DNA from 3 places in the Kitasatospora sp. NPDC098652 genome. Region 3 is predicted to be linked to each of the others. Evidence: riboswitches for the same ligand, from Rfam matches in the RefSeq annotation. Region 3 holds a riboswitch; each other region holds the start of a gene.
The links. Region 3 has a riboswitch for cyclic di-AMP ahead of ACIQWA_RS28470 (M23 family metallopeptidase). Riboswitches for the same ligand answer to the same signal wherever they lie in the genome.
Positions count from the first base shown of each region.

Region 1: another riboswitch for cyclic di-AMP. It lies ahead of ACIQWA_RS27325 (transglycosylase family protein); the one in region 3 lies ahead of ACIQWA_RS28470 (M23 family metallopeptidase).
Region 2: another riboswitch for cyclic di-AMP. It lies ahead of ACIQWA_RS28860 (NlpC/P60 family protein); the one in region 3 lies ahead of ACIQWA_RS28470 (M23 family metallopeptidase).

Region 1 is NZ_JBIWAQ010000014.1:136,415-145,729, forward strand. Features, by position in the region: gene mfd (transcription-repair coupling factor) at 1-648, shown strand, start outside; gene ACIQWA_RS27310 (MazG family protein) at 771-1,808, shown strand; gene ACIQWA_RS27315 (SDR family NAD(P)-dependent oxidoreductase) at 1,842-2,267, opposite strand; gene ACIQWA_RS27320 (cytochrome P450) at 2,570-3,886, shown strand; cyclic di-AMP (ydaO/yuaA leader) riboswitch at 4,097-4,267, shown strand; gene ACIQWA_RS27325 (transglycosylase family protein) at 4,269-5,051, shown strand; gene eno (phosphopyruvate hydratase) at 5,340-6,626, shown strand; gene ACIQWA_RS27335 (septum formation initiator family protein) at 6,790-7,272, shown strand; partial or broken gene ACIQWA_RS27340 (DUF501 domain-containing protein) at 7,244-7,765, shown strand; gene ACIQWA_RS27345 (Ppx/GppA phosphatase family protein) at 7,948-8,889, shown strand.
Region 2 is NZ_JBIWAQ010000016.1:57,546-66,860, reverse strand. Features, by position in the region: gene ACIQWA_RS28875 (hypothetical protein) at 1-82, shown strand, start outside; gene ACIQWA_RS28870 (NYN domain-containing protein) at 372-1,673, shown strand; gene ACIQWA_RS28865 (NlpC/P60 family protein) at 1,874-2,908, shown strand; cyclic di-AMP (ydaO/yuaA leader) riboswitch at 3,247-3,403, shown strand; gene ACIQWA_RS28860 (NlpC/P60 family protein) at 3,414-4,526, shown strand; gene ACIQWA_RS28855 (NlpC/P60 family protein) at 4,754-5,800, shown strand; gene ACIQWA_RS28850 (hypothetical protein) at 5,920-6,996, shown strand; gene ACIQWA_RS28845 (glycosyltransferase 87 family protein) at 7,102-8,457, opposite strand; gene ACIQWA_RS28840 (glycosyltransferase family 4 protein) at 8,670-9,315, shown strand, end outside.
Region 3 is NZ_JBIWAQ010000015.1:175,784-185,098, forward strand. Features, by position in the region: gene ACIQWA_RS28445 (SpoIIE family protein phosphatase) at 1-1,489, opposite strand, end outside; gene ACIQWA_RS28450 (PP2C family protein-serine/threonine phosphatase) at 1,542-2,654, opposite strand; gene ACIQWA_RS28455 (TetR/AcrR family transcriptional regulator) at 4,400-4,978, opposite strand; gene ACIQWA_RS28460 (alpha/beta fold hydrolase) at 5,008-5,832, opposite strand; gene ACIQWA_RS28465 (YiaA/YiaB family inner membrane protein) at 5,935-6,225, opposite strand; cyclic di-AMP (ydaO/yuaA leader) riboswitch at 6,422-6,580, shown strand; gene ACIQWA_RS28470 (M23 family metallopeptidase) at 6,593-7,459, shown strand; gene ACIQWA_RS28475 (hypothetical protein) at 7,515-8,432, opposite strand; gene ACIQWA_RS28480 (GNAT family N-acetyltransferase) at 8,475-9,062, shown strand; gene ACIQWA_RS28485 (sensor domain-containing protein) at 9,176-9,315, shown strand, end outside.

The DNA of each region.
Region 1 (9,315 bases), on a different contig from region 3:
ATGTACGTCGCCATGAAGGACCTGGAGATCCGCGGCGCCGGCAACCTGCTCGGCGGTGAGCAGTCCGGGCACATCGCGGGTGTCGGTTTCGACCTCTACATGCGGATGGTCGGCGAGGCGGTGGCCGAGTTCCGCGAGTCGCTGGCGAACGGCGGCGAGCCGGAGGAGGAGCCGCTGGAGGTGAAGATCGAGCTGCCGGTCGACGCCCACGTGCCGCACGACTACGCCCCCGGCGAGCGGCTGCGGCTGCAGGCCTACCGTTCGATCGCGGCGGTCAACTCGGAGGCGGACATCCAGCAGGTCCGGGACGAGCTGGCGGACCGCTACGGGAAGCTGCCCGAGGCGGTCGAGAACCTGCTGATGGTCGCCGGCCTGCGGCTGTACGCCCGCCGCTGCGGGATCTCGGACATCACCCTCCAGGGCTCCAACGTCCGCTTCGGCCCGGTGGAGCTGCGGGAGTCCCAGCAGTTGCGGCTGAACCGGCTCTACCCGCGCAGCCAGGTCAAGGCGGCGGCCCGGCAGCTGCTGGTGCCCCGGCCGAGCACCGGCCGGATCGGCGGCAAGCCGCTGGTCGGGCGCGAACTGCTCGGCTGGTGCACCGAGTTCCTGTCGGCGATGTTCGACGACCTGGCGGGGACGAAGAAGTAGCGCCGGGCGGTCCACAGCGGTCCACGGCGGTTCACGGCGGTCCCGGGCCCGGCCCGGGGCCGCCGCTCGGCTGCCGGGCACCGGCCGGGGCCCGGGGCGCCCGCGGCGGGTAGGTTCGAGGTGTGACGACTAATGGTGTGCCGACGGACGCCCCGGGCGCGAAGTTGATCCTGCTGACCACCACCCACCGGGTGGCCCCCGGGCTGCTGGCGTGGCCGGCCTGGGAGGCGCTGCGGTCGGCCGGGCGGGTGCTGGTGGCGGACGAGGGGCATCCGCAGGTGGCGGCGGTGCGGCAGGCCGGGGTGGCGGTGGAGGTGGTGCCGGCCGGGTCGGCGCCGGCGCTGGCGCGGCTGCTGACCGGCCAGCCGGCCGGGGCGGGGCCGACGGTGTGGCTGGGCGGCCCGGACGGGGACCCGGGGCTGACGGACGCGCTGGCCCGGCTCGCGGTGGAGCACGCCGGGGAGGTGCCGGAGATCGAGGTACTGCCCGGCTCGTACGACCTGCCGGGTGCGCGGCTGCTGGACCTCGCCTCGGTGATGGACCGGCTGCGCTCGCCCGGCGGCTGCCCGTGGGACGCCGAGCAGACCCACGAGAGCCTGGTGAAGTACCTGGTCGAGGAGGCCTACGAGCTGGTCGAGGCGATCGAGGAGGGGGACCGGGACGCGCTGCGCGAGGAGCTGGGCGACGTCCTGCTGCAGGTGTTCTTCCACGCCCGGATCGCCGAGGAGCACCCGACCGGGCCGTTCACCGTCGACGACGTGGCCGGGGACATCGTGGACAAGCTGGTGTACCGGCACCCGCACGTGTTCGGGGACGTCGAGGCGGAGGGCGCCGCCGAGGTGGAGGCGAACTGGGAGCAGTTGAAGGCGGCCGAGAAGGCGGACCGGGAGTCCGTCCTGGACGGCGTCCCGGCCGGGCTGCCGGCGCTGGCGTACGCGGCGAAGCTGGTGTCCCGGGTGCGCCGGGCGGGCTTCGCGCAGGTGCTGGACGAGCCGTACGAGCTGCCGGCGGAGCTGACCGCGGAGTCGGTGGGCCGGTTGTTGCTGGCGGTGGTGCAGCGGGCGCACGACGCGGGGGTGGATGTGGACGCGGCGCTGCGCTCGGCCGCGCGCGGCTACCGGGAGGCGGTGCGCGCGGCCGAGGGGCTCAAGCCGGAGTAGCGGGGGCGGCTCAGGCCGGAGCAGAGGGGCGGCTCAGGCCGCCGTGGCGGTGCGCTCCGAGGCGGACCGCTGCGGCGGGACGAGCTCGCCGATCGCCTCGCCGATCAGGACGACCAGTTCGGCGAGGCGCTCCAGGTCGAGGTGGGCGGGCAGGTCGGCGAGGGAGACGATCCGCTCGCCCTTCGGGCCCGCCACGCAGAAGAGGTCGATCGGACCGAAGTGCTTCTCGGCGGTGTCGACCAGGGCGGCGACGTCGCTGGGCCGGCGGATGTCGCCGGAGACGCCGACCACGGGGCAGCCCGGCCGGTCGAGTTCGGCGGCGAGGTCCTCGGCGACGCCGACGTGGGTGTCGGCGATCAGCATCCCGGCGGCGTCGGCCGCGGCGAACCGGCGGGCGAGGTCGGCCCCCGAACCGCCCGCGAGTACCGCGATGACGACGACTGCTCCGCTGACCGTCATTGGTCCAGCTCCTCCCTGCGGGCGGCACCGCACCGGCGCCCGCGCGTACTTCGGAGGATCGTAGGCAGGTCCTGACCCTCCGCAACAGGGATTACCCCGCAGGTGACCAGGCTCACGCCTGCCGCCCGGCCAAGAGCTGGCCAAGGCCTGTCCACCCGGCGTCCACGAGCCGTCCACGGAGTGTCGGCGCCCCGCTCGCGCGCCGGTCACGGACGGTTCGCGCGGCGGTGACCTCCGGCCGGTGGCGAGGGCGCGTCCGCCGGTGGTCCGGGCCCGTCCGGTCCAGCGGTTACGGTCGACCCATGCCAGCTCAGCCCGAGGGCGCCCAGCCCGCCGCCCAGCCCGACCCGCAGCTCTTCACCTGGGAGTTCGCCGCCGACCCGTACCCCGCCTACGCCTGGCTGCGCGAGCACGCGCCGGTGCACCGCACCAAGCTGCCGAGCGGGGTGGAGGCCTGGCTGGTGACGCGCTACGCGGACGCCCGGCAGGCGCTCGCGGACAGCCGGCTGTCGAAGAACCCGGCGCACCACAGCGAGCAGGCGCACCGCACCGGCCGGGTGGGCATCCCGGGGGAGCGGCAGGCGGACCTGATGACCCACCTGCTGAACATCGACCCGCCGGACCACACCCGGCTGCGCCGCCTGGTGGCGAAGGCGTTCACCCCGCGCCGGGTGGCCGAGTTCGAGCCGCGGGTCCAGCAGCTGACCGACCGGCTGATCGACGGCTTCGCGCAGCGCGGTTCGGCGGACCTGATCCACGAGTTCGCGTTCCCGCTCCCCATCTACGCGATCTGCGACATGCTGGGCGTGCCGGCCGAGGACCAGGACGACTTCCGCGACTGGGCCGGAATGATGCTGCGCCACACCAAGCCGGGCCAGGCGGGCGGCCAACGCGGCGGTGTGGGGCGGGCGGTGAAGCGGATGCGGGCGTACCTGCTGGAGCTGATCCACCGCAAGCGGGCGGATCTCGGGGACGACCTGATCTCCGGCCTGATCCGGGCGAGCGACCACGGCGAGCACCTGACCGAGAACGAGGCCGCCGCGATGGCCTTCATCCTCCTCTTCGCCGGGTTCGAGACGACGGTGAACCTCATCGGCAACGGCACGTACGCGCTGCTGCGCAATCCCGGGCAGCGGGCCCTGCTGCAGGAGTCGGTGGCCCGCGGCGAGACCGCGCTGCTGGAGACCGGGATCGAGGAACTCCTGCGCTACGACGGGCCGGTGGAGCTGGCGACCTGGCGGTTCGCGACCCGTCCGCTGACCATCGGCGGGGTGGAGATCCCGGTCGGGGATCCGGTGCTGGTGGTGCTGGCGGCGGCGGACCGCGATCCGGCCAGGTTCTCCGACGAGAACACCCTCGACCTGGCCCGGAGCGACAACCCCCACCTGGGGTTCGGGCACGGCATCCACTACTGCATCGGCGCCCCGCTGGCCCGGCTGGAGGGGCGGTCCGCGCTGGCCACGCTGCTTTCCCGGCTGCCCGATCTGCGCCTGGCCGAAAGCCCGGAGAATCTGCGCTGGCGGGGTGGCCTGATCATGCGTGGATTGCGCGAACTTCCGGTCGAATTCAGTCCGGAGCTCAGGTCGCCGCACGGCCTTCCTGAGCCGGCGACACGCTGACGAGGCATCCGGAACCGGCCACCAGCGACGGTATGAACGCCCATCAAACCGGACAAAGACCCGCCGTTGGTAGGCGATCGAACACGGGCCGTAATTCTGGTGTGATGTCGGTGATATGAGCTTGTGATTCGTCTGAGGATCTGTCTAGTCTCCGTGGAGTTCGCAGCTGCGGACCTCGTGCGCGGGACGCCGAATCCTGCCCGCCGCGTCACGGGAAACCGACCAGAACCCTGGGCAGGGGCGGGGGAACCAGGTTTGTTGCCGTTCCTCCACGGCTCGGGGTGAAGCCGCCCGCGCGGAATCGATTCCGCAGACGGCGGCCGGGCCACCTCCCGGTCCGAACCCGACAGCTCACCTCGCAGGCGTGCGGAGAGGGACCTTCATGCTGTTCGTTGGAACTGGCCGTCATCGTCGTCGCACCCAGGCCGAGAAGGCCATCGCCGTCGCAGGTGTGGCCGGCGTCGGACTCGCACTGCCGCTCCTCACCGCCACCGGTGCCTCCGCCGCCCCGGCCTCCGTCTGGGACTCCGTCGCCCAGTGCGAGAGCGGCGGCAACTGGAGCATCAACACCGGCAACGGCTTCTCCGGCGGCCTCCAGTTCACCCCCAGCACCTGGAAGGCGTACGGCGGCACCGCGTACGCGGCGCAGGCCAACCAGGCCAGCAAGGCGCAGCAGATCGCGGTCGCCGAGAAGGTCCTCGCCTCGCAGGGCCCCGGCGCCTGGCCGGTCTGCTCCAAGAAGGCCGGCCTGAGCAAGGGCGGTGCCCCGGCCGAGGTGGACACCTCCTCGGACGCCAAGCCGCAGAAGCAGCAGGCCCAGCAGCAGGCGCCCAAGCAGCAGGCCCCCAAGGCCGCCGCGAAGCCCGCCCAGTCGAAGCCGGTCCAGCAGTACGCGCCGAAGCACGCCGCGCCGAAGCAGGCCGAGAAGCCCGCCGACCCGTCGGCGCAGCAGTACGCCCCCAAGCACGCCGCCCCGCGGGCCGCCCAGGCCCCGGCCGCCACGACCGGCCACGACTACACCGTCCGGGACGGCGACACCCTGTCGGGCATCGCCACCGCCCAGGGCGTGTCCGGCGGCTGGCAGGCGCTGTACGACGGCAACCGCGGCACGGTCGGCGGCAACCCGGACCTGATCGTGCCCGGCCAGGTCCTGCACCTGGGCTGAGCCGGACCGTTTCCACGGCGGACGACACGCTGGACAGGTGACGACACGCTGGACAGGTAGGGGGCCGCGCCCGGCGGCCCCCTACGTCCGCGTCCGCCCGCCCCGGTGGGACGCGCCGGGACGAGCAGGTGAACTACCGGTGGGTAGCCGGGCCACACGGTGAGACGCAGCCCAGGCCGACGTGGCCCCGGGAGCCCGGGCGGTTAGGCTCTGGTCGTAACGACTCCGCAATCGTCCGGCCGACGGCACCACCCGCAGCCGGACCCTGCTTCCGCAAGGAGATGCTTCGTGCCGTCCATCGATGTCGTCGTAGCCCGTGAAATCCTCGACTCCCGCGGCAACCCCACGGTCGAGGTCGAGGTCGGCCTCGACGACGGCAGCACGGGTCGTGCCGCTGTTCCGTCGGGTGCCTCGACCGGCGCCTTCGAGGCGCTCGAACTGCGCGACGGCGACAAGAACCGCTACTTCGGCAAGGGCGTGGAGAAGGCCGTCCTGGCCGTCATCGAGCAGATCGGCCCCGAGCTGGTCGGCTACGACGCCACCGAGCAGCGCCTGATCGACCAGGCCATGCTCGACCTGGACGCCACCCCGGACAAGTCCTCGCTCGGCGCCAACGCCATCCTGGGCGTCTCGCTGGCCGTCGCGCACGCCGCCTCCGAGGCCAGCGACCTGCCGCTGTTCCGCTACCTGGGCGGCCCGAACGCGCACGTCCTGCCGGTCCCGATGATGAACATCCTCAACGGCGGCTCGCACGCGGACTCCAACGTCGACATCCAGGAGTTCATGATCGCCCCGATCGGCGCGGAGTCCTTCTCCGAGGCCGTCCGCTGGGGCGTCGAGGTTTACCACACCCTCAAGGGCGTGCTGAAGGAGCGCGGCCTGTCCACCGGCCTCGGCGACGAGGGCGGCTTCGCGCCGAACCTGGACAGCAACCGCGAGGCCCTGGACCTCATCACCGAGGCCATCCAGAAGGCCGGCTACGTGCCCGGCCGCGACATCGCGCTCGCCCTGGACGTCGCCGCCTCCGAGTTCTACGAGGACGGCGCCTACCAGTTCGAGGGCAAGGCGCTGACCTCCGCCGAGCTCATCGAGTACTACGCCGAGCTGGTCGCCTCCTACCCGCTGGTCTCCATCGAGGACCCGCTGGACGAGTCGGACTGGGACGGCTGGAAGGCCATGACCGTCAAGCTGGGCGACAAGGTCCAGCTGGTCGGCGACGACCTGTTCGTCACCAACCCGGCCCGCCTGGCCAAGGGCATCGAGACCGGCACCGCCAACGCGCTGCTGGTGAAGGTGAACCAGATCGGCTCGCTCACCGAGACCCTGGACGCCGTCGAGCTGGCCCAGCGCAACGGCTACCGCTGCATGATGTCGCACCGCTCCGGCGAGACCGAGGACGTCACCATCGCCGACCTGGCCGTCGCCACCAACTGCGGCCAGATCAAGACCGGTGCCCCGGCCCGCTCCGAGCGCGTCGCCAAGTACAACCAGCTGCTGCGCATCGAGGAGATCCTCGACGACGCCGCCGAGTACGCCGGCCGCGGCGCCTTCCCGCGGTTCAAGCACGAGGGCTGAGCACGCCCGGGCCGGGCGACGTCCGGCCCGGCCGCCGGGGGCCCGAGGCCCCCGGTAGCGCACGCCTGACCGGTGCCCCGCCGCTCACCCCGTAGGGTGGACGGCGGGGCACCGTCGCGACCAGGAGGGGATACGGGAGATGGCTGGCTGGAGGATCCCGGGCTTGGCGGCCCGGCCTCGGTTCACGAGCCGGGCGACCGTCCTGGTCCTGGTGCTCTGCTCGCTGGTGGCGATCCTCGCCTACCCGACGCGGCAGTTCATCTCACAGCGCGCCGAGATCTCCGCCCAGCGGGCGAAGGCCGACCACGCGCGCCAGCAGGTCGACCAGCTGCGCCGGGACAAGGCGCGCTGGCAGGACCCGGAGTACGTCAAGGCGCAGGCCCGCGCCCGGCTGCACTACGCGGTGCCGGGGGAGACCCCGTACATCGCGGTGGACCCGGCCGGTCCGGCCGCCCAGCCCTCCGCCCCGGCCGGTTCGGCCGCTCCCGCCGCCGACGCGGCCGCCGGCCCGGCGAAGGCCGCCAAGCCCTGGTACACCAGCATCTGGGACTCGGTGGACGCCGCCGACACCGTCGCGCTGGCTCCCGCCGCACCCCGTCCGCTCCCCCCGTCCTCCGTTGGAGACCCCACCCCCCATGACCACTGAGAACCACCCCGCCGTCTCCGACGCCGACGTCGCGGCCATCGCCGCCCAGCTCGGCCGGGTGCCGCGCGGCCTGCGCGGCGTGGCGCACCGCTGCCCCTGCGGCAACCCCGACGTCGTGGAGACGGCCCCCCGGCTGCCGGACGGCACGCCGTTCCCGACGCTGTACTACCTGACCTGCCCCAAGGCCGCCTCGCTGATCGGCACCCTGGAGGCGGAGGGCGTGATGAAGGACCAGACGGCCCGGCTCGCCGAGGATCCGGAGCTGGCCGCCGCCTACCAGAAGGCGCACGAGGACTACATCGCCCGGCGCGACGCGATCGAGGTGCTGGAGGGCTTCCCGAGCGCCGGCGGCATGCCGGACCGGGTGAAGTGCCTGCACGTGCTGGTCGGCCACTCGCTGGCGGCCGGAGAGGGCGTCAACCCGCTCGGCGACGAGGCGATCGGCATGCTGGAGGACTGGTGGGCCAAGGGCCCGTGCGTCTCCCCGGCCGAGGTCCAGGCCGCCGGTGAGCGGGTCGCCCGCAACCGCGCCAAGGAGCAGGACCACGAGGCCGTGATCGCGGCCAAGCAGCAGAAGGCCGCCGAGCGGGCGGCGAAGAAGCGCGCCGCCGAGGAGACCACGGCGGGTCAGGAAGCCGCGGCGGCGCAGGACGCGGCGGCGGAGCAGGAGTCCGAGTGAGCACGACCCGGGTGGCCGCGATCGACTGCGGCACCAACTCGATCCGGCTGCTGGTCGCCGACCTGGACCCGGAGACGGGCGAGATCACCGACCTCGACCGCCGCATGATCATCAACCGGCTGGGCCAGGGCGTCGACCGCACCGGCCGGCTGCACCCGGACGCGCTGGAGCGCACTTTCGCCGCCTGCCGGGAGTACCGGGAGGTCATCGCGGGCTTCGGCGTCGGCCCGGAGCGCACCCGCTTCGTCGCCACCAGCGCCTCCCGGGACGCCGAGAACAGCGACGAGTACGTCAAGGGCGTGCGCGACATCCTGGGCGTCGAGCCGGAGGTGGTGAGCGGCGAGGAGGAGGCGCACCTGTCCTTCGTCGGTGCCACCAAGGAGCTGGCCGGCGGGCAGTTCCCCGCCCCCTACCTGGTCTTCGACCTGGGCGGCGGCTCCACCGAGTTCGTGCTCGGCGGGGCGGAGGTCCAGGCGGCGCGCTCGGTGGACATCGGCTGCGTGCGGCTGACCGAGCGGCACTTCGGCGGCGCCGAACTGCCCTCCGAGGAGCAGATCGCCGAGGCCCGGGCGCACGTGCGGGCCGAGCTGGACAAGGCCGAGGAGGTCGTCCCGCTGACCGGTGCGGCCACCCTGGTGGGCCTGGCCGGGACGGTCACCACGGTGTCCGCGATCGCCCAGGACCTGCCCGCGTACCAGTCGGAGCGGATCCACCACTCCCGGATCAGCCGCGAGCGGGTCGCCGAGATCGCCCGCGAGCTGCTGGCCGCCACCCACGCCGAGCGCGCGGCCATCCCGTCGATGCACCCGGGCCGGGTGGACGTGATCGCGGCGGGCGCGCTGGAACTGCTGGAGATCATGGACCGCACCGGCGCCGCCGAGGTGGTCGTGAGCGAGCACGACATCCTGGACGGCATCGCCTGGAGTACGGCCTCCTGACCGCCCGCAGGCCTTACCCCACCGGCCCCGACGCCCCTCTCGGGGTGCCGGGGCCGGGGCACGCCCGGGTGCGTGCGAGAACCTTCGTGAATTTCTTCACATGGCGATCCAGCCTTTCGTCGCACCCCGTGGCCCGCTACGCCCGAATTGTGAGACCGAAGGCCCTCCGGTCGTACGGCCCCTTGGATCGCAGGTCAGGGCTCGTCCGAGGTTTGAAAATCGAAATCACGAGCGGGAACCCGGGCGCTGTACGGATCGTTGCTGCTCAGCCGGGTAGTGCTCCGGCGCACGTTCACGGGGGGCTGTCGAGGGTCGTGAGCCGGTGCGCCGGGCCGATTTTTGTGGGCGCGGAGTGTAGCACGGGGTGTCCATGAGCTTGTGACCGGGCTCACGAAGGCTGCTCCGGACGGTGCTGGATACTTTCGG
Region 2 (9,315 bases), on a different contig from region 3:
CTGGTGCAACGCGGTGGACCAGGTCGAGCTGGTGGCCCGTCCGGGTGCCGAGGGCGTGGAGGCCCCCGCCGCGCAGGGCTGACCCCGCCGGTGCGGTGGGCGGTGCGCGACGCCGCCGTCCACCGCACGGGACAATACAGACAAGACGCACGGAGCGTGACGACAGGGGCGGCCGCGGCCGCACCCGCTGGACCAGGATCGGAGCCGAGGACGTGGTGGACGCAGCGAGGGAGCCCGGCGAAGCGCAGGGGCTTCAGCCCGCTGCGCCGGCACCGGAGCCGGCCGCCGAGCCGGGCCCGTCCGAGACCGACCTCCCGGAGGGCCCCGGCGCGGCCCCGGCCGGTGCGGGTGCCGAGCGGGCGGCCGAGAAGCTGGACCGGCCGCTGCCCGAGGGGGTGCGCCGGCGGGTGGTCGGGCTGGCCTCGGACGCGCTGGGCGGGCTGCCGCCCGGGGAGCTGCCGCAGAGCCTGCGTCAGTACGTCAAGTTCACCCCCGCGCGGCGGGCCAAGTACGCGGCCACCGCGCTGGCGGCGGCGCTGGAGTCCGAGCCGGCCTTCCGGGTGCGGATAGCGGAGCGGCTGCGGCTGGGCCAGCCGGACCTGGTGAAGGCGCTGGAGTCGGGGACCGTCCCCGGCGCCGCCGATCCGATGGACGTCGCCGCCGCCGCCTACCTGGTGCGCTCGCCCGGCTGGAGCCGACTGGTCGCCGAGGCGGGCGAGGAGGCCGAGCGGGCCGGCGCCGAGGACGCGGCGGCGGAGGCCTCCCGGCTGGTGGAGAAGCTCCAGGCCGAGCTGGCCGAGGTGCGGGCCGCGGCGCGCGCGGACCTGGAGCGCCAGCGCGCGGAGTTCGAGGGCGTCCGGCGGGAGGCCGAGTCGCTGCGCAAGAAGGTGCGGTCGCTGGAGAGCGACACCCGGCGGGCGCAGGCCGAGACCCGGCGGGTGACCGGGGAGCTGGAGGCGGCGAGGGCGCAGGCCGCCGGGGAGCGCAGTGCGGCCGAGTCCGAGGCGCGGCGGCTGCGGCACCGGGTGTCCGAACTGGAGACCGCGGTCGAGCAGGGCCGCCGTTCGGCCCGGGAGGGCCGCAGCGTCGAGGACATGCGGCTGCGGCTGCTGCTGGACACCGTGCTGCAGTCGGCGCAGGGCCTGCAGCGGGAGCTGGCCCTGCCGGTCTCCCAGATCCGCCCGGCGGACCTGGTGGAGGCGGTGGTGCCGGGGGCGGCCTCGCCGCACGACGTGGCCCGGCGCGGCCTGGCCGAGGACGACCCGGCGCTGCTGGACCAGCTGCTGGCGATCCCGCAGGTGCACCTGGTGGTGGACGGCTACAACGTGACCAAGACCGGGTATCCGGCGCTGCCGCTGGAGCAGCAGCGGATCCGGCTGCTGGGCGGGCTGGCGATGCTGGCCCAGCGCACCCAGGCGGAGGTCACCTGTGTGTTCGACGGGCAGGACCTGGACGTACCGGTCATCATGGCGCCGCCGCGCGGGGTCCGGGTACGGTTCAGCCGGACCGGCGAGACCGCGGACGAGCTGATCCGCCGTCTGGTCCGGGCCGAGCCGCAGGGCCGTCCGGTGGTGGTGGTCTCCACCGACCGGGAGGTCGCGGAGGGCGTGCGGAAGGCGGGTGCGCGCCCGGTGGCCTCGGTGCTGCTGCTGAACCGGCTGGCCCGGCCCTGAGCTGGGGCCGGAGGCGGTGACGGCAGGTCAGTGGGGTTTCCGTGCGGGTGTGCGGATCCGGTGAAGTCAGTGGGGGAAGCGGAGTTCACGCCTTCGGGGGAGTGGCAAAACGGGTAGATCTTCACTAGGGTCTGGCGTCAAACCTATTTTCCGGAATCTCACCTGATCAGGTGAGTCCGATGGAAGAAGGAGCCGGTCTCTTGGCCTCCCACCGCCGTCCGAAGCAGCCCAGCCGCGCACGGGTCTCCGTGCTCACCGCTGCTGCTGCGACCGCGGTCGCCCTCTCCGCGCAGGTCGCCGCGCACGCGGCGCCGCAGCCGAACAAGAGCGACGTCAAGGCGCAGATCGACCAGCTCCAGCAGGAGCAGGAGCAGGCGGCCGAGAAGTACAACGGCGCCAAGGAGCGTGCCGACCAGCTCCGCAAGCAGGCCGACCAGCTCCAGGACCAGGTGGCCCGCAGCCAGGACCAGATGAGCCAGCTCCAGGTGGGCCTGGCCCAGGTCGCGGGCGAGCAGTACCGCACCGGTGGCATCGACCCGTCCGTGCAGCTGATGCTCTCCTCCGACCCGTCCGGCTACCTGGACAAGGCGTCGAGTGTCCAGCAGGCCAGCACCACCCAGACCGAGGCGCTCAAGGGCCTGCTCGACCAGCAGCGCCGGCTGGACCAGGAGAAGGCCGAGGCGGCCGCCGTGCTCGCCTCCCTGGACTCCACCACCAAGGACCTCAACCAGGCCAAGGCGGACGTCAACACCAAGTTGAAGGCCGCCCAGGACCTGCTGAACTCGCTCAGCGCCGCCGACCGGGCCGCGCTCCGGGCCCAGCAGCAGCAGGACGACCGCGCCTCCCGCGGCGCCGACCGGGTCGACCTCAGCAACCTGCCGCCGGCCAGCGGCTACGCCGCCGTGGCGGTGGCCAAGGCGATGAGCAAGCAGGGCTCGCCGTACGTCTGGGGCGCCACCGGGCCCTCCACCTTCGACTGCTCGGGCCTGATGGTCTGGGCGTACGGTCAGGCCGGCGTCTCGCTGCCGCGCACCTCGCAGGAGCAGGGCCACATCGGGACCGCCGTGACGCTGGCCACCGCCCAGCCGGGCGACCTGGTGATCTACGGCGGCGACATGCACCACGTCGGGATGTACATCGGCAACGGCATGGTGGTCCACGCGCCGCACACCGGTGACGTGGTGAAGGTGATGAAGGCCGACGCGATGCCGATCAACACGATCCGCCGGATCTGACGCCCCGGCACCACCCCGAGGGCCGGTTCCGGCCCTGTGATCCGCGCCACCTCCGATCGGGGGTGGCGCTTCGGGTGTGGGTCCCCGATGGGCCGGACGGTGAGAGTCGATCAGCTTTGCGTGCGGCGCTGATCACCATCAGTCATTTTCACAAAAGAACATGGGTAATCTTCCGTCTTTTTTCTGACAAGGATTTGAACCGATCACGGTTCAGTTACTAGGGTCGTGCCCCGAACCACCGCACAGTCGATCACCCAGCCCGGGTGGCGGCGGTGGTTACCGCCGAGTTCGCGAAACAGCGGGGCAGGTCGGAACGACTGCCCGACAGGGGAGCCCAGTAGTCGGGGGCGCTGCGGAGCGGAGCCGGGGAACCACACGTTCCTCCGGGGTGAATCGGCGCCAGGTCGGCCGTAGGTGAGGCCGGTGAGGCGTCGTAGGGCATGCTTCCGGCCCGAACCCGTCAGCTCACCCGGTAGGCGGGAGTAGGAAGAAGGAGTCCGCCTTCGTGGCGTCCCATCGTCGTCCCAAGCCCGCCAGCCGTACCCGCGTCTCGATCCTGACCGGTTTCGCCGCCGCGGCCGTCGCCCTCTCCGCGCAGTCCGGCGCGCACGCCGACCCGCAGCCGACCAAGGACCAGGTCAAGGAGCAGGTCGACCAGCTCAACGAGCAGGCCGAGCAGGCGACCGAGAAGTACAACGCCGCCCAGGAGAAGCAGCAGGAGCTGGAGAAGCAGGTCTCCGGCCTCCAGGACCAGGTGGCCCGGCAGCAGGCCCAGGTGACCGACCTCCAGGGCGGCCTGGCCGAGATCGCCGGCGAGCAGTACCGCAACGGGGGCATATCCCCGACGGTCCAGCTGATGTTCTCCTCCAGCCCGGACAACTTCCTCAACCAGGCCGGCGCGCTGAACCAGGCGGGCAGCACCCAGAAGAACCAGCTCAAGCAGCTGCAGGACCAGCAGCGCAAGCTGGACCAGGACCGCACCGAGGCCCAGGGCAAGCTCGGCGAGCTGGAGGCCACGACCCAGCAGCTGAAGGCCTCCAAGGACGAGGTCCAGAACAAGCTCAAGGCCGCCCAGGACCTGCTCAACACGCTGACCGAGCAGGAGCGCCAGGCGATCAAGGCGGCCGAGGAGAAGGCCGCGGCCGACGCCGCCGCGAAGGCCGCCGCCGCCAAGCCGGCCACCCCGGACCGTGCCTCGCGCGACAACAGCCGCAGCGACCTCGGCTCGGGCTCCACCGCCGCGCCGGTCAAGGTCGCCCCGGGCAGCTCGCACGGTGCCGCCGCGCTGGCCGCCGCCGCCACCAAGGTCGGCAGCCCGTACGTCTGGGGCGCCACCGGCCCCGGCTCCTTCGACTGCTCCGGCCTGATGGTCTGGGCGTTCAACCAGGCCGGGGTGTCGCTGCCGCGCACCTCGCAGGAGCAGGCCGGCGCCGGCACCCGGATCGGCTCGGACATCTCCCAGGCCCAGCCCGGCGACATGCTGATCTTCTACGGCGACGCCCACCACGTCGGCATCTACGCGGGCAACGGCCAGGTGCTGCACGCTCCCAAGCCGGGCGCGTCGGTGCGCTACGAGGCCGTCTCCAACATGCCGCTGTCCTCCATCGTGCGGGTCTGATCCCCACCCACGCGTTCACGGGCCCGGTCCTCCGTCACGGAGGGCCGGGCCTGCGGCTTTTCCGGCGGCTCGACCTGGTGTCCGATTAGGGGTCAAATATTCGGGTCGGTAGGGGTTTGGACTCACTTGCCCGGACTCGCTAACGTCTGCCACCGGACTCCCGCTCGACGGCCGCCCACCGGGGCGCGGCCGCGGGGCCGCGCCGCAGGACTGGAGCCGTTGCCGCCATGCCCGTGCACCGTCGTTCCCAACTGCTCGCCCGTGCGCTGGTACTGACCGCGGCCGCCACCACGGCCCTGGGTGTGGCGACCGCCGGCAGCGCCCAGGCCGCCCCCGGGGCGCCGGACGCGCCCGACCGCAAGGACGTCAAGGCCCAGGTCGAGCAGCTGTACGACGAGGCCGAACAGGCCTCGGAGAAGTACAACGCCGCGCAGGAGGCGCAGAAGCGGCTGCAGGGCGAGACCACGATCCTCCAGGGCGAGGTCGCCACCGCCCAGGATCAGCTCAACGAGCTGCGCGGGGACCTCGCCACGGTCGCCGGGGCCGAGTACCGGGGCGGCGGGATGACCCAGACCGCCCAGCTGATGCTCTCCAGCGACCCGGAGGCCTACCTCACCCGGGCCCGCACCCTCGGCCAGGCCGCCGAGCGCCAGCAGGAGACCCTGCACGAGCTGGTCACCCGTCAGCGCCGGCTCGACCAGCGCCGCACCGAGACCGCCGCCAAGCTCGCCGAGCTGGACGAGGCCCGCCGTTCGCTCGCCGACAGCAAGCAGCAGATCCAGCAGCGCCTCGCCACGGCGCAGAAGCTGCTCAACAGCCTGGGCGCCGCCGAGCGGAACCGGATGGTCGCCCAGGACGCCCGGGAGGCCGAGCAGCGCGCCACCCGCGGCACCGACCGGCTGGACCTCGGCAGCGCCCCGGCCGCCTCCGAACGCGGGGCGGCCGCGCTGGCCGCCGCGGTGCGGATGGTCGGCTCGCCGTACGTCTACGGATCCACCGGGCCGCGTGCCTTCGACTGTTCCGGTCTGATGTACTACAGCTGGCGGCAGGCCGGAGTGACCCTGCCGCGCACCTCGCAGGCCCAGGCGTACGCCGGGCAGCGGATCAGCCTCTCCGAAGCGCGGCCGGGAGACCTGGTGATCTTCTACCGGGACATGCACCACGTCGGGATGTACGCCGGCGGCGGAGTGATGGTGCACGCCCCGTACCCCGGCGCCAAGGTCCGGTACGAGAGCGTCAACGCGATGCCGGTCTCGGGAGTGGTCCGGCTCTGAGCACGACGCCCCCCGGGTCGGACGGTCCCCACCCGATAGACCCCGCGCGCCCGGTACTGTCCCGGCGCGGCGCGCTGCTGCTGGCGGCCGGCGGGCTGGTCCAGCTCTCGCTGCCCCCGGTGGCCCCGCCGCCGGGCGGGCGGGCCGTCGACCGGCGGGCCGAGGTCACCGCCCTGCTGGCGGCGCGGGCGCGCTCGCTGCCCGCCTGGTCGGGGCTCACCGGGGCCGAGGCGGCGTACCGGAACCTGGTGCTCTCGCCGCCCGCCGGGCCGGAGCGGCAGGACGCGTCCGTCGAGCTGGCGCTGCGGATCGCCGGGTACGACGAGTACCCGGTGGTGTACCCGCGCCGGATCGAGCTGGTCCGGGACGGGGGAGGCTGGCGGGTCGAGCACGAGGAGGGCACCGGCGGGCCCCCGGCGCCCTGGGACCTCGGCCCCGTCCGCACCGCCGCCGGAGCCCACTGCCTGGTGCTCGGCCTGGCCGACGGGCCCGACCCGGCCGGGCTGGTCCCGGTGGGGGACAAGGCGGTGCCGGCCGTCAGCGCCGTCTGGGGCGACGCCTGGCCCGGCCGGCTGCTGCTGGAACTGCCCGCCACCGAGCAGCAGTTCGCCCGGCTGCTGGAGGCCGACCCGGCGGGCTGGACGGGCATGGCGGCGGTCACCGTGGCCGCGCCCGGCGCGCCCCGGCACACCCCGGCGGACCGGGTGGTGGTCAACCCCGAGGCCTTCGCGAAGCTCAGCGACTTCGGCCGCCAGGTGGTCGTCACCCACGAGACCACCCATGTCGCGACCCGGGCCGACACCCGGGCCTGGACCCCGCTGTGGCTCTCCGAGGGCGTCGCCGACTGGACGGCCTACCGGGACTCCGGCCGGCGCCCGCAGCAGATCGCGCCCGAGCTGGCCCGGGACGTCGCCGCCGGGAAGCTGCCCACCGCGCTGCCCGCTGACGCGGACTTCGCCGCGGGCGCCGACGGCATCGCCCAGGCCTACGAGCAGTCCTGGCTGGCCTGCGAGCTGATCGCCCGCCGGTACGGGGTGCAGCGGCTGGTCGCCTTCTACCGGGCGGTCGGTGCGGCCGACGGGGCGGGTGAGGACCGGGCGCACCGGACGGACCGGCTGCTGCGGGCCGAACTGGGCGTCGGACTGGCCGAGTTCACCGGGCTGTGGCTGACCGAGGTCGAGGCCTTGAAGGGCTAGGCACGGGAGGGCTAGGCACGGGAGGGCTATGCACGGGAGAGCCGGGCACGGGAGGGCCGGGCCGTTGGGGTGGGCAGGGTAGGGCTGGGCCCCTGGGGTGGGCCGCTACCGCCCGGCGGGGTGGTCGATGCCGTCCAGCAGGTCCTGCTCGTACGCGATGCCGGGGCGGACCGGGTAGGCGGAGGCCGCCGGCAGGGCCGGGGGTTCGGCCAGGACCACGGTGGGCACCAGGGCCGTCGAGGCGCGGGTGGAGCGCCAGAGCCGGATGCCGGAGAGCACGGCGGCGGTCAGCAGCAGCAGGTTGCGCAGGCCCAGCACGGCGACCGCGAGCGGCTCGCTGTTCAGGACCTGGGTGAACATGGTCGGGAACTCGAGCAGGGTGAGCGGGCAGGCCACCAGGATCAGCAGCGCCACCGGCCGCTGGCTGGTGCCGCGCACGGTCAGGCAGACCGCCGCGACGCCGATCAGCCAGACCAGGTACTGCGGGCTGATCACCCGGCTGGTCACCACGAAGATCAGCAGCGCGCAGAGCGCCGCGTCGTACATGGTGGCGGCGTTGCGCCGACGGGCGGTGAAGCGCCACAGCAGCAGCCAGAGGAAGCCCAGCACGGTGCCGGCCATCATCACCTTGCTGATCACGCTGACCCACGGTCCGAGCATCTCGGGGGAGCCGTAGTTCATGGTGACCCTGCCGTCCCAGCCCCCGGCCAGCCGGGCGATGTGCAGCGGCAGCGCGCCCACCGACTCGACCTCGATGCCGCGGGCCCCCTGGAAGGCCAGGAAGCCGAAGGCGCCGTTCATCCCGGCCGCCAGCAGGAAGCCGACCGAGACCGCCGTGGCGGCGGCCAGCGTCCAGGAGCGGCGGGTGCGGCGGCCGGACGGGGTGCCGATCAGGCCCAGCAGCGGCCAGATCTTGACGATGCCGCCCAGGCCCAGCAGCAGCCCGCCGATCGCCGGGCGGCGGACCAGCGCCAGCAGGCCGGCCAGGGCGAGCGCGGTGACCAGCAGGTCGAAGCGGTTGTAGATCATCGGGCCGAGCAGCGGGACGGCGACCACCCACAGCCAGGCGCCGGTCAGCACCCGGCCCCGGCGCAGCCCGGTGCGGATCAGCAGCGCGGCCGCGGCGGCGTCGGCGATCCCGCAGATCACCCAGAACGAGGTCAGGTACGACCAGGGCAGCAGGCCCGGCAGCAGGATCACCAGGGCGGCGCCCGGCGGGTACTGCCAGGTGACGTCGTCGAACGGGAAGGTGCCGGTCTGCAGCACGCCGTACCAGGCGTGGTAGATCATCCAGACGTCGGCGGTGACGTCGCCGCCGGGCGCTCTCAGCACCCCGGTCATCAGCAGCACCAGCACGGTGCGGGTGGCCACCCAGGTCGCCCCGAGGGCGGCGAGCGCCCCGAGCGGGCGGCCGAGGCGGCCGGGTGAAGAACCGGACTCGGTGGCCGGGGCCAACTCCACTGCGCTCCCTCGTTCGTCTCGACGTCCTCACCGGAGGCGTCGTACGGACGGACGCCCGGGCCGCCGCATCCGCGGCCTAGGTACTAGGACTGACCCGGGGGTCAAACGGTTGCCGTGTGCGGTTCCGTTCCCGGCGGGTCATGGTGTTGACCTATCGTACGGATCACCCAGCGGTACACCGAGCACCCCCCGACCGAGCGAGCCGTGGCCTGATGCACAGAACCTTGATCGTCACCAATGACTTCCCGCCCCGCCCGGGAGGCATCCAGGCCTTCGTGCACAACATGGCCGTCCGTCAGCCCGCCGGGAGCATCGTGGTGTACGCCTCGACCTGGCGGGACGGCACCGAGGTGCGCGCCTTCGACGCCGAGCAGCCGTTCCCGGTGATCCGGGACCGTACGAAGGTGATGGTTCCCACACCCCGGGTCACCCGGCGGGCCGCCGAGATCCTGCGCGCCGAGAAGTGCGACTCGGTCTGGTTCGGGGCGGCCGCCCCGCTGGGCCTGATGGCGCCCGCGCTGCGCCGGGCCGGGGCCGGGCGGCTGCTCGGCATGACCCACGGGCACGAGGCCGCCTGGGCCCAGCTGCCGGGCTCCCGGCAGCTGCTGCGGCGGATCGGCGCGGGCACCGACGTGCTGACCTACCTGGGCGAGTACACCCGCTCGCGGATCGCCGCCGCGGTCGGGCCGCGGGCCGCGGCCCGGATGGTGCAGCTGCCGCCGGGCGTGGACGAGACGACCTTCCACCCCGGCTCCGGGGGCGCCGAGGTGCGCCGGAGGCTGGGGCTGGCGGACCGGCCGGTGGTGGTCTGCGTCTCCCGGCTGGTGCCGCGCAAGGGCCAGGACACCCTGATCGAGG
Region 3 (9,315 bases):
AGGTGATCAGGCAGGAGCCGACCTGCCGGCCGGAGGCGACCAGCGGCAGCACCGCCCAGGCCGCCGGGGCGTCGGCCCCCACCGGCCCGGCGCCGGGCTCGCTGAACAGCGGGGCCGAGCGGGCCGGCGGCGAGGGCTGGCTCACCTGCTCGGAGACGGCCTGCTCGGAGACCGCGTGCTCTGAGCGGACCTGCTCGGAGCCGACCTGCTCGGAGCGGACCTGCTCGGAGAGGTCCGCCAGCCGGGTCAGCTCGGCCCGGCGCGGTCCGCCGTACCCGGTGTGCGAGACCGGCAGCAGCCGGCCCTCGTCCACCAGGTCCAGCACGATGCCGGCGGCGCCGAGGGCCGGGCGGGCCACGTCGGTGACGGCGGCCGTGACGTCCCGGACGGTCACCGCCCGGGACAGCGCCCGGGTCAGCGACAGCAGCAGCGCCGTCCGGGCCCCGGCCGGGTCGTGCGGCGGCTCGGCGTCCCGGGCCCGGCGGTGCTCCACGTCGGCGAGCAGCCCGGCCATCCGCACCGGGCGGCCGTGCACGTCCAGCATCACCTCGCCGGACTCCTCGACCCGCGCGACCTTCCCGCCCCGGCGCAGCAGCCGGTAGCCGATCCGGTAGCGGCCGCCGCTCGCCAGCGCCTCCGCCAGGGCCGCCTGCACGTCCGGCAGGTCCTCGGGGTGGACGATCCGCTCCAGCTCCGGGGCGGTCCCGTCCGGCTCGACGGGCCGGCCGGCCACCGCGAAGGCGGCCGCGTCCCAGTAGCTCTCCCCGGTGACCAGGTCGCGCTCGAAGGCGCCGTGCCCGGCGGCCCGCACCGCGAGCGACAGCAGCGGGCGGGCCGGGGCGGCGTCCGGCGCGGGCGCGAGCCGCTGCGCGGGCCGGTCGCCGGTGTGGCCTGCGGTGCGGTCGCCGGGGTGGTTTCCGGCGCGGTCGCCGGTGTGGTCGAGGGTGTGGTCCAGCAGGTGGTGCAGCCGGTGGGCGCAGGCCCCGGCGATCGTCTCCAGCACGTCCAGGTCGCGCCCCGGGACGGTGCCCCGGTGCGCCAGGGCGAGGGCCAGCACGCCGATCGACCGCTCGTCCACCACCAGCGGCAGGCTGACCACGGCGACCATCCCGGTGCCCAGCCCGGCGTTCCGGTTCGGGTAGTCGACGCTGGTGTGCTCCGGGCCGAGCAGGTACGGGCGGCGCAGCCGCAGCGCCATCGCGGCGGGCAGCTCGCCGGCCGGGTCGACCAGGCCGTAGCGCTCGTGCGCCCAGTCCGGCAGCCCGTGCGAGGCGGTCAGCCGGAGCATCCCGGCGGGGTCCAGCAGGTACAGCGCGGAGCCTTCGCCGGTGATCCAGTTCGGGCCCTCGGCGAGGACGGTGCCGAGCAGCTCGGCGGCGCTGGTGCAGCCGAGCAGCAGGCGCACGCAGCGCATCGGGCTGCGGGTGGCCGGGCCGCGGGCGGCCGGGCTGCCGGCCGGCGTCCGGCTCTCGTCCTCGGGGATGGGCACTAAATCTTCATACCCCATTTCCATAGCCGCGGCCGGAGTCCGGCCCGGAGCCTCATCCGGTCGCGGCCGTGCCCAGCCGTCGCACCAGCACCAGCGTCCGGTCGTCCGCCACGTCCTGCGCCACCGTGCGCACCAGCCGCCCCGCCGCACCCCGCACCAGCTGCTGCTGTGTCCGGTGGGTGCGCACCTCCGGCTCGGCCGCCGCCAGCAGCCGGCCCACCCCCTCGTCCAGGTCCCGGCCCGGCACCTCCACCAGGCCGTCGCTGAACAGCAGCAGCGAATCCCCGTGCGCCAGCCGCCCCGGCACCCCCGGGTACGGCGCCCCCGGCACCAGCCCCAGCGCCGGACCGCCGTGCTCCGACGGCACCCAGCCCGACCGGCGGCAGAACCGCACCGGCGGCGGATGGCCCGCGTTGAACAGGCGGTAGCGGCCCGTCGCCGGGTGCAGCGCCAGGTGCACGGCCGTGGCGAAGTCGTCCTCCCAGCCCATCCGTACCAGGTGGTCGTTGGCCGCCGGCAGGAACGCCTCCGGCGGCACCCGGCCCAGCAGCATCGCGAACGCCCCCGACAGGTGCGTCGACCGGGCCGCCGCCCGGGTGCCCTTGCCCGACACGTCCACCAGCACCACTTCCAGCAGGTCCTCCTCCGGCCGGTGGGCGCACAGCAGGAAGTCCCCGGAGAACGACGCGCCGCCCGCCGGGGCCAGCGCACTGTCGAAGTGCCAGTCCAGCAGCCGCTCCGGCAGCCGGGCCAGGGCCCGGTTGTGCTCCGCCAGCTCCAGCAGCATCGAATCGCCCTGGGTGCCGCGCAGCCCCAGCCGGTCCCGGAACCGGTTCGCGGTCAGCACCGTCGCCCCCGTCGCCGCCACCACCACCGTCACCCCCAGCCGCACCCCGTGCGGGTCCTGCACCACCGCCCCCAGCAGACCGCCCGCCAGCGCCGCGCACACCAGCACCCGCAACTGCCCGCGCCGCAGCACCAACCCGCCACCCACCACCGGCAGCACCAGCGCCGACGGCGGCCACCCGTACGGCAACAGGACCGGCAACACGCCCAGCACCGCCGTCACTCCGAGCAGCACCCCCAGCGCCACCCGCCCGGCCCGGACGTCCCCGTCCAGCAACCGGCCGTACCACCGCCGCACCCTCGCTATCAGTGCGGGCACCCGGGACCTCCGCGAAGGCGTGGGCGGTCCCCTGTCATGACCACCAGTCAGCCCGGCCACACTAACCCCTCCCCTCCCACCCCCCACCTCCCGCCCCGCAGCCCCGCCTGCTGCTGCGCCCCGCCCGTCCCCGCCAAGCCCGTTCCGGGCCCACGGTCACCAGAAGTCACCCCGCCCGACTCCTGACGCGCCCCCGAGCCCCGGCCCCCCGCCGAAGCCCCGCGCTCCCCCCGCCGCTGCTCCCGCGCAACAGGAAGCCGGCCAGCCCGACTTCCCGCGCACTTCCCGGCTTGCCCGCCCCCTCAGCACAGTGGCCGCCCGCCCGCGCCTGCCGCCCCGCAGCCCCTTCTTCTCCCCTGCCCGGTCTCCTTGCTGCTGCGCCCCGCCCGTCTCCGCCAAGCCCGTTCCGGACCTGCGGTCACCAAAAGTCGGCCCGCCCGACTTCTGACGCGCGCCCGAGCCCCGTTCGCCCGCGCCCAGTAGCCACCGCCCCCCGCCGAAGCCCCGTGCTCCCCCCGCCGCTCCCGCGCAACAGGAAGTCGGCCGGCCCGACTTCCCGCGCACTTCCCGGCTTGCCCGCCCCCTCAGCACGGTGGCCGCCCGTCCCCACCTGCCGCCGCCCCACAGCCCGTTCTCCGCTGCCCGGTCTGCGTGCTGCTGCGCTCCGGCCGTCTCCGCCAGGCCTGTTCCGGACCTGCGGTCACCAGAAGTCGGCCCGCCCGACTTCTGGTGCGCGCCCGAGTCCCGGCCGCCGATGCTGCTGCGTTTCCTTGCTGCGTTTCCTCGCCCCGACGGTTCGGGGCAGGTGGCCCGCTGACGCCAGAGGTCGGCCCGCCCGACTTCTGGTACGCCGCTTCTTACCGCAGCATCCCGGCCGCCCGCGCCGAGTAGGCGCCGCCCTCCGCCGTAGCCCCGTGCTTCCTCCGCCGTTTCCGCGTAACAGGAAGTCGGCCGGCCCGACTTCCCGCGCGCAGCCCCCGCCCGTGGGAGAGTCGGCCTCCTCGCGGAGGGGCCCCGCCGGATCTCGTCGATCGGTGGGGCCGCACTCTTTCAATGCCCCGGCTACCTCTGCCGGAAGGTTTCTTCTCGGTCTGCCTCGCACGAGAAGTCGATGGGGCCGACTTCTGGCGCGCTCACTGCCGCCGCCGCGTTCCTCCGAGGCCCGAGAGGCGCGGCTGGTCGCCCGGTGGCCTCTTTTTTCCCACGGGGTGCTGCGCGAGAAGTCGGCCGGGCCGACTTCCTGGGCACCTCCCGGCTTGCCCGCCCGCCGATGCCTGCCGCCCCGCAGCCCGTTCTCCTCTGCCTGGTCTGCGTGCTGCTGCGTTCCGGCCGTCTCCGCCAGGCCCGTTCTGGGCCTGCGGTCACCAGAAGTCGGTCCGCCCGACTTCTGACGCGCGCCCGCGCCCAGTAGGCGCCGCCACCCGCCGAGGCCCCGTAGCTCCGTGCTCCCTCCGCCGTTTCTGCGTATCAGGAAGTCGGCTGGGCCGACTTCCCTTGCAGAGGCGCCCGCCTGGTGGGGTCGTGCCTTTCCAGCGCCCCGGTTGCCCGCGCCGGAAGACCCCTTCTCAGCCTGCCTCGCGCCAGAAGTCGATGGGGCCGACTTCTGGCGCGCCCACCGGGCGCCCGGTGGCCCCTTTCTCACGGGGTGCTGCGCGGGTTTCGGCCAGGGTCTCTGCGGTGGGGGTACCTCCCGGCCGAAGGCTGGGGGAGCGTCGCGGGCCCCGGCCTGAGCCGCGGGGCGCGGTCTAGGCGGTGGCCGTTCCGGGCCAGGTGTGGAGGGCGGTGGTGAGGGTGGTGATGAGGCGGTCGTGGGAGGTGGTGGGGTCCTCGGCGAGTTGGAAGGCGCCGGCGATGGAGAGGGAGGCGAAGCCGTGGGCGAGCGAGCGGACGGTGCGGGCGGCGTGGATGGCTTCGGGGCCGTCGAGGCCGTAGCCGCGGAGGACGGCGACGATGACGCCGACGAGCCGGGTGGCGGCGCGGGTGAGGTCGTCGTCGGGCTGGGGGGCCTGGGGGAGGGCGGCGTAGCGGTGGGGGTGTGCGGTGGCGTAGGCCTGGTAGGCGCGCAGGACGGCGGTGACGGCGTCGTCCCCGCTGCGGCCGACGGCGGCGTCCGCGAGCCGGTCGGCGAGCTCCTCGGTGACCCGGACCGCGATGAGGCGCCGCAACTCGCCGAGTCCGCCGCTGACGTGCTTGTACAGCGAGGGGGTGGCGACGCCGGCCCGGGTGGCGACGGAGGCGAGGGTGAGGGCTTCACCGCCCTGGTCGTCGATGAGGGCGAGGGCGTGGTCGACGACCTGGTCGGGGGTCAGTCCTACGCGGGGCATGGCTTGGTTCTCTCCGTACGGGCGGGGGTTCAGGCGAGTTCGGCGAGGAAGGGCAGCAGGGCGTCGGCGACGGCCTGCGGGTTGTCGGCCATCGGGTAGTGCCCGGACCCTTCGATCATCACCTTGCGGGCGCCGAGCTTCTCGGCCTGGAGGTCGGCGACGGCCTCGGGCTTCGGGAAGTCGGGGTCCTTGCTGCCCATGAGAACGAGGGCCGGGCAGCGGACGGCCGCGCACCAGCCGACGGGTGCGGAGTCGCCGGTGACGTGGCCGCGGGTGGCGGTCCGCCGGCCGGGGGTGCGCAGGGCGGCGACGAGCCCGTCGACGTAGCCGTCGAGGTCGGCGGGGCGGGGGCCGGGGTAGGCCATCTTGCGCAGGTAGAAGCCCCAGACGCCGGGCCACCGGACCATGGCGGCGCCCATGGCGACCATGACGCCCCGCATGAGGGCGTTGGACCGGTGTTCGACGAAGGCGTCGATCAGGGCGATCCCGGCGACCCGCTGGGGTGCGTCGCTGGCGACCTTGACGACCGTCGCCCCGGTGTAGGACTGCCCGACCAGGACGGCCCGTTCGATGCCGAGGTGGTCGAGCAGGGCGAGGACGTCGGTGGCGATGGCGGCGGGCCCGTAGTCGTCCCAGACGATCGAGGAGTCGCCGAAGCCGCGCAGGTCCATGGTGACGACCCGGTGGCCGGCGGCGGTGAGCAGCGGGTGCAGGTGCCGGTAGGCGTGGCGGGAGTCGAGCATCCCGGGGAGGAGGACGACGGGGGTGCCGTCGCCCTGCCGGGTGTCGTCGTACGCGAGGCGGCCGCCGGGGACGTCGAGGAACTGGGTGCTCGGGGTGCTGGTGCCGTTCATGGTGGGCCTCCGCCGGCTCGCTCGTTTCTGCCTGTAGCCATAAAGCTAAGGCTAATAGCCTTAGCCGTCAAGCGTCCGGCCGACGACGAGGGCGCTTCCCGTTCACGCCCCCTCGACCCGGAAGGGGTCGTGCTCGCTGAGCAGCTTCTCCAGCCGGGCCTGGTCGACCCGGGCGACGGTGTCCAAGGACTCCTGTCGGTCCCGGATCACCTTGGCCAGCGTGAACGAGGAGGTGACGGTGTAGAGGAGGCCGATCCCGAGGAAGGCCCGGGTCCAGCCGCCCACCGGCAGGTAGGCGATCCCGGCGGCGAGGGCGGTGCCGGAGAGGGCGAAGGAGAGGACGGCCTGGACGAAGTACGCGGCCGTGGTCCGTGACTGCATCGGTGCGCTCATGGCGCCAGGATGCGACGGGGCGGCCGGGTCGCACATGAGTAGGAGTACTCAGATGGGCCCGGTGGCTGAGGGGTCGTTCGTTGACGTCCGATCACCTGTTCCACAGTGGCCCCGGGCGGATGGCTTGGAATCAGAGCGTCCTAGGATTAACGTTTGATAACGCAGCGCGGTCGTCAACGCCGTACCCAGACGGCACCGTGCGCCGTCGCCTAATCCCGCCGACCGGCCTCCGGGCAGGTCAGGGAGCCGGGGAACCACGTTCCTTGGGGTGAATCGGCGGGGCTCCGGCCCGGCCGTAGGAGACCTTCCTGCTCCGAACCCGTCAGCTAACCCGGTAGGCGCGAAGGAAGGAAAGGAGCGCGCCTCCGTGGCGTCGACGCACACCCCGGCACACCCGGCCGGCCCCGCAGCCGGTACCCAGCTCCTCGACCACCCCGGCCCGCACGGTGCCGAGCCCCGCGACGGCGGGTCCGCCGGACCGGCCGAGCCGTTCGCCCCGGAGGCCGAGGCCAACCGCCACCGGATGCCGCGTCAGGCCCGCGGGGCCTCCCCGCTGCTCGGCGTCACCGCCGTCGCCGCGACCCTGGGCGCCACCGGCTTCGCCTCCGCGACCCCGGCCGCCGCACCCGCCGTCGAGGCCCCGGACGAGACGCCCGTCGCCCTGGCCGCCGACCCCGGCCTCGCGCTCGCCGCCCGGATCCAGCAGCAGGCCGACAGCCAGCGCACCGCCGCCGAGGAGGGTGCCCGGGTCCAGGCCGCCCAGGAGGCCGAGGCCAAGGCCGCCGCCAAGGAGGCGGAGGCCAAGCGCGCCGCCGAGGAGGCCGAGCGGGCCAAGGCCGCCGCCCTCACCCTGCCGGTGAAGGACTACAACCTCTCCGCCCACTACGGCCAGAGCGCCCGCTACTGGGCCCACCTGCACACCGGCCTGGACTTCGCCGCCGACACCGGCACCGCGGTCTACGCCGTCGGCCAGGGCACCGTCACCTCGGCCGGCTGGTCCGGCTCGTACGGCTACCGGATCGTCGAGACCCTGCCCGACGGCACCGAGATCTGGTACTGCCACCTCTCCTCGATCATCAAGGGCTCCGGCAAGGTCACCGCCGGCCAGCAGATCGGCAAGGTCGGCGCGACCGGCAACGTCACCGGCCCGCACCTGCACCTGGAGGTCCGCCCCGGCGGCGGCGCCCCGGTCGACCCGGAGACCTGGCTCCAGCAGCGCGGCCTCACCCCGTAGGACCGATGACGCGGCAGGGCCCCGGGCGGCGCGCCCGGGGCCCTGCCGCGTCAGCTCACTCCTGCTCGTCCTGCTCGTCCTGCTCCTCCAGCTCCTCCTGCTCGTCCGCGGGCAGCTGCGCCAGGTAGGCGTCGATCTCGGCCGCCCCCGGCTCCGGCGCGAGCTCCGGGAACTCCTCCACCAGTAGCCGCGGCAGCCCGGGCACCGTCCACTCGCCGAGCAGGTCGAGCGCCGCCTCGGCCGCCGCCGCCTCGAACTCCTCGAAGCCACCGGCCAGTTCGTCCGGCATCGGGCGCCCCAGCGCGTTCAGCTCGGCCAGGTTGCGGTAGCTGCGCCGCATCAGGCCCTGCTCCAGCAGCAGCCGCGCGCCGTCGGTGGCCATGCCGACGGACAGCACCCGGCCCGGCCCCCAGCCCTGCTCGTCCGGGTCGTCCAGCCAGCCGGTCGGCGTCAGCGCCTCGTACCCGGCCAGCCGCTGCTCCTCGTCGAGCGCCGCGAAGCCGGCCAGCCAGTCCCGGACGGTCGCCGGATCTGTCACGTCCACCCCGTGCGCGTGCAGCAGCACCGCGTACAGCCGGGGCCAGGTCACCAGGTCGGCGCGGCGCAGCAGCCCGGCCGCGACCTCACCCTGCCACTCGGCCTCGGCGTGCAGCCGCTCCTGGCGCTTGGCGTTGAGCCGCTTCGCCGCCCGCTGGTGGTCGACCAGCAGCCGTACGGCCTCGCCGTACGCGAGCGGGTCCTGCTCCGGCGCGGGTTGGACGTAGAGGTGGAGCCGTTCGTACAGCAGGTGCTCCACCTCGTCGGAGGTGAGTTCGGGCCAGCCGTCGTGCATCCTGCCCCCGCCCAGCTCCAGCAGCGCCAGCACCGCGCGCAGCGGCGCTTCGGCCACCGGCGCGCGGTCCTGGCCGGCCGCCCAGGCGAGCAGGTCGGCGGCCCTGGTGCGCGGGGCGAGCCGCAGGTCTTCGTCGTTCATGTTCCGAACGGTAGCCGCCGGACGCCGGTAGGGTCGGCAGCCATGGTCCCCGTACGCCTCGCCGGCCCCAGGCTCGCCCTCCGCGAGTACCGCCACACCCCGGAGGAGGTGGACGCGCTGCACGCGCTGTACGGCGATCCGGAGGTGACCCGCTACCTCCCCTTCGAGCCGCGCGACCGCGAGACCTGCGCCGACCAGCTCGAGCTCTACCTGGAGGAGGCGATGGCCGAGGAGCGGGGCGTCTACCGGCTCGCCGTCGTCCGGCGCGAGGACGCCGAGGACCCGGAGGACGCGCTGCCGATCGCGCACGCCAGCCTCACCCTCGGCAAGTACCGTTCCGCCCACCTCGGTTACGTGCTGAGCCGCCCGGTGTGGGGCCGCGGCTACGCGGGCGAGATCGCCGGACTGCTCTGCGAGCTCTCCTTCGGGGCGCTCGGCCTGCACCGGCTGGCCGCCCGGGTCGACGTCGAGAACGAGGCCTCGGCCAAGGTGCTCACCCGGCTCGGCTTCCGGCTGGAGGGGCGCGTCCGGCACGACCTGTACAAGGGCGGCGCCTGGCGCGACTCGTACCGGTACGCACTGCTCGCCGACGAGTGGTCCGGCCCGGCCGGCCCACCGCAGGGGGGATAACCCCACCCCCGATCCGCCGGTCGGCCGGATGTTTGCCGGGCCGCGCCCCGGCCAGACTGGACCACGTCAGCAAGTACGGAAGACCAGGACTACGAGGGGCCGGGGACCGGGAAATGAGCAGCAGCGGCAGCACGCTGGGTCAGGGATGGGACGCCCCGGGCGGTTACGGCGACGACGGGGCCCGCCCGGCCAGGGCCCACCGCACCGAGGAGCCGCCCGGCTTCTGGCGGGCGCCGTTCTCCGGGCACTACTA